One region of the Aeromicrobium sp. S22 genome, then DNA from elsewhere that is predicted to be linked to it. Evidence: riboswitches for the same ligand, from Rfam matches in the RefSeq annotation. Region 1 holds a riboswitch; the other holds the start of a gene.
What was found. A riboswitch is a leader RNA that binds a small molecule or an ion and turns the genes downstream of it on or off. The one in region 1 is predicted to bind cobalamin.
Positions count from the first base shown of each region.

Region 1 (3,400 bases):
GTGACTGCTGAGGGCGAGGCGCTGCTGGCGCGGGCAGCGGAGGTCGTCGACGACATCGACGCCCGGTTCGCCGATCAGCACCCCGGCCTGGTCGACGCGCTGCGGGCGCACGTGGCGGAGGTGTTCGCCGCACGCCCCTAACCTTCAGATAGGCTGAAGGTCATGGAATCGTTCTTGCTGTCCGTGCACGTGGTGGCGGGCATCCTCTTCGTCGGCCCGGTGGCCGTCGCGGCCAGTCTCTTCCTGCGGTATGCGCCCACGACCGATGCTCCGGCGGGTCGCCCCGCGATCAGGGACGCGGGCACGGCGCGCGTGCTGCACCGCATCACCCGCAGCTACGCCGCGATGGCGCTCATCGTGCCGGTCGTCGGACTTGTCCTGGCCATGGTTCAGGGCCGGACGACCGAGGTGTGGGTCGTGGTGGCGATGGTGCTGACTGCTGTCGCGGGAGGCCTGCTCGCGCTGCAGGTCGTCCCGGCACAGTCCTCCGCCCTCGATCGTCCTGATGACGGCTCCCAGCTGCGGCGGCTCAGCATGATGGCCGGCGTCTTCAACCTGCTGTGGGTCGCGGTGGTCGTGCTCATGATCGTGCGACCCGGATCGGTGCAGGTGTGAGACCGCTGCTGCGGACGCTGAGCCTCCTGTCGGTCCTCGAGCTGATCAGTGTCGTGGTCCTGCTCGGGAACGCGGTGACGGTGCACGACCGGGCGGTCACGAGCGCGCTCGGGCCGATCCACGGCGCCCTGTACCTCGCAGTGGCCGTCACCGCCCTGCTCGGACGTGGCCTCGGCACCAGGACGCGCGTTCTCGCGCTGATCCCGTTGCTGAGTGGTCCCCTCACGATGCGCCAGGTGTGGCGAGAGGCACAGGCGGTCCCGTCGGAGAACACCACATCTGGGTAGTTACAAGACTGTTGTTTCCAGATAGAGTGGTCGACGCAGCTGGTTCGGCTCCTCAGCCAGGGGAGTCGTGGCAACAGGGAACCCGGTGTGAATCCGGGACTGCCCCGCAGCGGTAAGTGGGAACGACCTTCGTCATCAAGCACTTGGCCCTCCAGACAACTCTGTGGCCTGGGAAGCGACGAACAGTAGGCGGCGGTGCTCCGGCACCTCCTGGCCCATGAGTCCGAAGACCTGCCAGTGCCGCACCGTCCAGACGACGGTGTGGGTCCGCGACCTCGTGGGAAGGTCAGGGGATCTGGGTCGCTGTGTCGTCCCGTCTCCGTCACCCCTGAGCTCGGATTGCGTCCACGCACCAGTTCACGAGGGGTGAACCGCATGACCATCACTGTCATCAAGCGCGACGGAACGCGCGCACCGTACGACGGCTACGAGATCGCCAGGTCCATCGAGGAGGCGAGCGCCGGGCTCGACGACCAGGTCGCCCGCGTCACGCAGCTGCAGTCCGAGCTCGAGATCACGCTGTTCGACGGCATCACCAGCGAAGAGCTCGACGAAGCCGTCGTGCAGGTCGCCCTGCAGAACGTCAAGGACGACCCGGCCTTCGACACGATCGCCTCACGCCTGCTGGTCAAGACCCTCTACAAGAAGGTCTTCGGCGAGGGCGTCACCCGCGACGAGGTCTACGCCTTCCACGGCCCGGCGTTCGTCGCCTCAGTCCTGAGGGGCGTCGAGCTGCAGCTGCTCGACCCACGTCTGGCGGAGCTGTTCGACCTCGAGGTGCTGGGCGCCGCCCTCGACCCCGACCGCGACGACCTCGTCCGCTACATCGGCGCGCAGACCATGCGTACCCGCTACATGATCTGCGAGCCCGACGGGACGCCGCTGGAGGTGCCGCAGTTCTTCTGGATGCGGGTCGCGATGGGCCTGTCGCTCAACGAGGACGATCCGACCTCTGCTGCCGTCGGGTTCTACGACAAGATGTCGCGCCTCGAGTACCTGGCGGCCGGCTCGACGCTGGTCAACGCCGGGACGGCGTACAGCCAGCTCTCCAACTGCTTCGTGATGCAGATGGAGGACGACATCGAGCACATCGCCAAGAGCGTCCGCGACGTCATGTGGCTGACCAAGGGCACCGGTGGCATCGGCATGTCGGTCAGCAAGCTGCGGGCCGAGGGATCGCCCATCCGCAGCAACAACACCGCCTCGACCGGGCCCATCCCGTTCATGCACACGATCGACTCGACGCTGCGCGCCATCAGCCGCGGGGGCAAGAAGTTCGGCGCGTTGTGCTTCTACATGGAGAACTGGCACCTCGACTTCGCCCAGTTCCTCGACCTGCGCGCCAACTCCGGCGACCCGTACCGACGCACCCGCACCGCCAACACCGCGGTGTGGATCAGCGACGACTTCATGAAGCGCGTGCAGGACGACCAGGACTGGTACCTGTTCGACCCGCTCGACGCTCCCGACCTCGTCGAGCTGTACGGCGCGGCCTTCTCGGCCCGCTACGCCGAGTACGCCGCGATGGCCGACGCGGGACAGCTGCGGCACAAGAAGATGCGCGCCCGTGAGCAGTTCCGCGCGATCCTGGTCTCGCTGCAGGCCAGCTCGCACCCGTGGCTGACGTGGAAGGACACCATCAACACGCGGGCGCTGAACCACAACACCGGCACGATCCACCTGTCCAACCTGTGCACCGAGATCACGCTGCCGCAGGACCGCGACAACGTCGCCGTCTGCAACCTCGCCTCGATCAACCTGTCCCGTCACGTCACCGGGCGCCGCCAGCAGGCCCGCGTCGACTGGAAGCGGCTGGCAGAGTCGACCCGCTTGGCCGTCCGTCAGCTCGACAACCTCATCGACATCACGATCTCGTCGGTGCCCGAGTCGGAGCACTCCAACGAGCTCAACCGCGCCCTCGGCCTCGGCGTCATGGGCTTCACGGACGTCGTCGAGCGCTTCGGCTACTCCTACGAGTCCGAGCAGTCGTACGAGCTGATCGACCAGGTGATGGAGTTCATCAGCTGGCACGCGATCGACGCGTCGGCCGACCTGGCCCGCGAGCGCGGCGCCTACCCGAACTTCGAGGGATCACGCTGGAGCCAGGGCATGGTGCCGATCGACTCCCTCGACCTGTTGGAGGCCGACCGCGGCGTGCCCGTCGACGTCGACCGCACGACGCGCCTCGACTGGGACGCTCTGCGTGGCAAGGTCCAGGCGGGCATCCGCAACTCCACTCTCATGGCGATCGCGCCAACCGCGTCCATCGGGCTCGTCGCCGGGACGACGCCCGGCCTCGACCCACAGTTCAGCCAGATCTTCAGCCGGGCCACCAGCTCGGGCAAGTTCTTGGAGGTCAACCGGAACCTGGTCGACGACCTGCGGGCGCTAGGCCTGTGGGAGAGCGTCCGTGAGGACCTGCTGCGGCACCAGGGCGACCTGTCGAAGGTCGACGGGGTGCCGGCCGAGCTGCAGGAGATCTACCGCACGAGCTTCCA
Region 1 is NZ_WJWV01000002.1:317,447-320,846, reverse strand. It holds gene GEV27_RS10235 (MarR family winged helix-turn-helix transcriptional regulator) at 1-141, shown strand, start outside; gene GEV27_RS10230 (hypothetical protein) at 163-615, shown strand; gene GEV27_RS10225 (hypothetical protein) at 612-902, shown strand; cobalamin riboswitch at 926-1,156, shown strand; gene GEV27_RS10220 (ribonucleoside-diphosphate reductase subunit alpha) at 1,278-3,400, shown strand, end outside.

Region 2 (3,400 bases), on a different contig from region 1:
CGACGGCGCACCGTCGACCTTGCACACTGCTCCCGGCTGGCGCTGGACATACGTCAACGCGTGCCCCGCATCGCCGAAGTTGCTCGCGGCAGTGCCTCCGCCGTTCGCATCGCACGAGACGCTGGAACCGACGACGACGGTCACCCCGGCACCCTGCGGGCAGGCTGCCGCCGCGGCGGGGCCGGTCGCGACGACCAGCCCGCCGGTGGCTCCCGTCAGCACGGCGACGAGCAGCGTGGCGAGACCGCGCCTCATCTCGTGACCTTGAAGGTCCTGGACCCTGTGCGGTTCGAGAAGGCGCCCGTGACCTTGATCGCCTTCTTGCCCGCGGACGAGCCCACCGTGAACGTGTGGCTGAAGGTGCCCTTGGAGGAGGCCTTGCCCTTCTTGACGTCCTTGCCGCGGTACCGGATCGTGACCGGCTCGGCGGCTGCGAGACCCGAGACCGTGACCCTCTGGCCCTTGCCCTTCTTCACGGAGGCGGACCTCACCGACACCGGCAGCTTCTTGGCACCGAGGACCTGGACGGTGCCCGCGCCCGACCGCGACGCCCGGGCGCCGGTCACGGCGATCGTCCGCTTGCCCGTGCTCGTGGGCGTCGGGACCTGCACCGTGGCCGAACCGGCGTCGCCGGCCGTGCCGGTCACCCGTGCGCCGGGAATCGTGACCGTGACCTTCTCGCCCGCAGCGAGACCCTTGACCGTCACCGCGATCTTCTTGCCCCCGCTGACGAATCCGGTCGGCGCGGAGACCGTCAGCTTGGTCGCTGCGAGCTGGGCGTCGACCCCCACCGCGGCCTGAGCGGTGGCGCGGATCCACTGGTCCCGCGACTCCACGGTGATGCCGGCCGTCTTCCCGGCCGCGAGGGCGGCGTCGTCGAATGCGATCGCACCGAGCTCATTCGCGAGGAGGGTGTCCTCGCCGACCGCGTCGGTCACCTGGCGCGAGACGATCCAGGACGCAGCGCTGCCCGCAGCGCCCGGCTCGCCCAAGGTCTTGAGCGTCGCTGCCGCAAGTCCCGTGCTGTTGGTGTTGGCCGCGCCGTCGTTCAGGAACGACCCGTCCGGACGCTGCTGGTCGAGCAGCCAGTCGACACCCTCATCGATGTCGTCCTGGAGGCCGGGCTCTCCGGCATCCTGCGCCTCGTCGAGCGCCTGCAGCGCCAGGGCTGTCGCGTCGATCGTGCCCGCCCCAGTCGCGCACGCCTCGTCCTTCATGTCCGTACGGAACGAGCCGTCGTCGCACTGCTGCTTGAGCAGGTAGCCCACGGTGTCGTCCGCCAGGTCACTGTCCGCAGTCGACAGCGCACGAACCACCCATGCCTGTGTGATCGTGTTGGAGTAGTCGTCGCCCAAGTCCTTGGCCCGCCCGGCCGACGCGCCGGTCGTCACGACGCGCTGCTCGGCCTCGGCAATGAGGTTGTGCCCTCCGAACGCAGTGGCATCGCGGCCCGCGAGCTGGACCGTGACGGCCAGCTTGCCGGTCGCCCCCGCGTACTTGCTGTCCTCGTACTGCGTGTATCGAGTCGGGTCCTGCGCGAACGCGTCGAGGATCGTCGCCGTCGTGCCGGGCCGGGTGTCGAGAGCCTCCAGGGCGAGGGCGACGTCGAGGGTCAGGCCGTAGTCGTCGAAGTCCCACTGGGCGTTGTGGACGACTCCGTCGGTGAGCTGGTCGGCGAGCCAGCGTGCGGCGGAGTAGGCGTACGAGTTGGGCGCAGCCTGGGCGGACGGAGCCGCCACGACTGTTCCGACGGCGAGCGTCGGGGCGATGGCGGCCGCCGCAAGACGGCGCAGGGTCGTGATCTTCATGATTTCCTTCCGGCTGCAACACGGAAGGACTCGAAGGCCCGTCACGTGTGTTCCTCGACAGCGTGGATCGGTCATGCCCTCAAGCAGGTGCTCCGGCTCGCCACACGAGGTGGCCTACGGTTGCGGGTCAGCGCCGGACTTGGACCGGCTTCCCCTGACATGCGGGCGTATTGAGTTGTGCCAAGTGGCAGGAGGAATCTAACACCCGCCAGCGCCAGCACCTATCGGCGCTCCGGGCCCGCTCTCATCCTGGTTGTCACGTGACCCGGCGGCGCCGGAGCACCAGCCCCATCGCGCCGACCAGCAGCAGCCCGAGCCCACCTGCGACCCAGCCGAGCGAGGCGGATCCGTCCTCGTCCTCGGCGGCAGCTGGACCCGTCTCGGCGGGAGCCGACCCGGCCCCTTGCCCCGTCGCGTTGGTCGGCGCGACGTGGGGAGGGGTCCTTCGATCGGAGTCCTGCAGCTCGAACGCGACCCATCCGCCGTCAGGCACCTTGAGGGAGCCGACGCCCTGGCTCGCGTACGACCACTCGCCGCTCGCCCCGTCGGACCAGAACAGGCCCCAGTAGGCGTCGCCAGGCGGAGTGCTGACACACCCCGCACCGGCCGGCACGCCGTCGACCTGGCACACGAAGCCGGGCTGGCGCTGGACGGGTGTGAGCACGTGGCCCACGTCCCTGAAGCTGTCCGCCGCCGTCGCTCCACCGTCCGGATCGCACGACACGGTGGATCCGACGACCACCGTCACCCCCGAGCCCGCGGTGCACGCGCCGGTCGCGGCGGTCGCGGCCCAGCCGGGCTGGACGGCGACTGCTGCCGGCACCCCGAGGAGGACTGCGACGATCGCGCGGCCGGGACGCGAGATCACCGGGTCACCGTGACCCCGATGCGTCATCGGGGTCCGACGGCAGCGCGGCGAGCCCCAGGACGGCCTGGACGCTCGCACGCACGTAGCGGTCGCGATCGGCCTGGGCGATGCGCTTGCCGGTGGCGAGGGCGAGATCCGCATCGCTGAGTGCGATGGCGCCCTTCTCCGGCCCGCCCTCGACCTGCCGACCCGCCACCCACGACGCTGCGCGGGCCGCAGGGCCCTGGTGACCGCTCACCTGGAGTGCCGCCGCACCCTGCCCCGTGCTGTTGGTGTTCGGACCGCCCTCGTCGGACAACGATCCGTCGTCGGCCTGGGTGCGGACGAGCCAGTCGGCGGCCTCGTCGATCTCGTCCTCGAGACCCGCGCTGCCCTGTTCGGCCGCGACCTTCAGCGACTGGATCGCGAACGCCGTCCCGTCGACGCTCCCCGGCCCACTCGTGCACGGCTCGGCCGCCATGTCTGCACGGAATGAGCCGTCATCGCACTGCTGCTTGAGCAGGAAGTCGACCGCAGCGTCGGCGTCGCCGCTCCCGGCCGTCGTCAACGCGCGGACCGCCCAGCCCTGGTTGAGGACGCTGGTCGACTGCATCTTCCCGTCGGGCATGTCCTTGACCCGACCTGCCTCGGCACCCTTCGGAACCACGAGAGCCTCGAGCTCGTCGATGAGGTCACGCGACCCCAGGGCGTGGGGATCGTCTCCGTGCGCCTGGACGTGTGCGGC
Region 2 is NZ_WJWV01000001.1:424,898-428,297, reverse strand. It holds gene GEV27_RS02100 (hypothetical protein) at 1-255, opposite strand, end outside; gene GEV27_RS02095 (prenyltransferase/squalene oxidase repeat-containing protein) at 252-1,808, opposite strand; cobalamin riboswitch at 1,873-2,008, opposite strand; gene GEV27_RS02090 (hypothetical protein) at 2,065-2,676, opposite strand; gene GEV27_RS18195 (prenyltransferase/squalene oxidase repeat-containing protein) at 2,681-3,400, opposite strand, start outside.
Region 2: it holds a riboswitch for cobalamin, as region 1 does, so the genes downstream of both, GEV27_RS02095 (prenyltransferase/squalene oxidase repeat-containing protein) here and GEV27_RS10220 (ribonucleoside-diphosphate reductase subunit alpha) in region 1, are expected to answer to the same signal.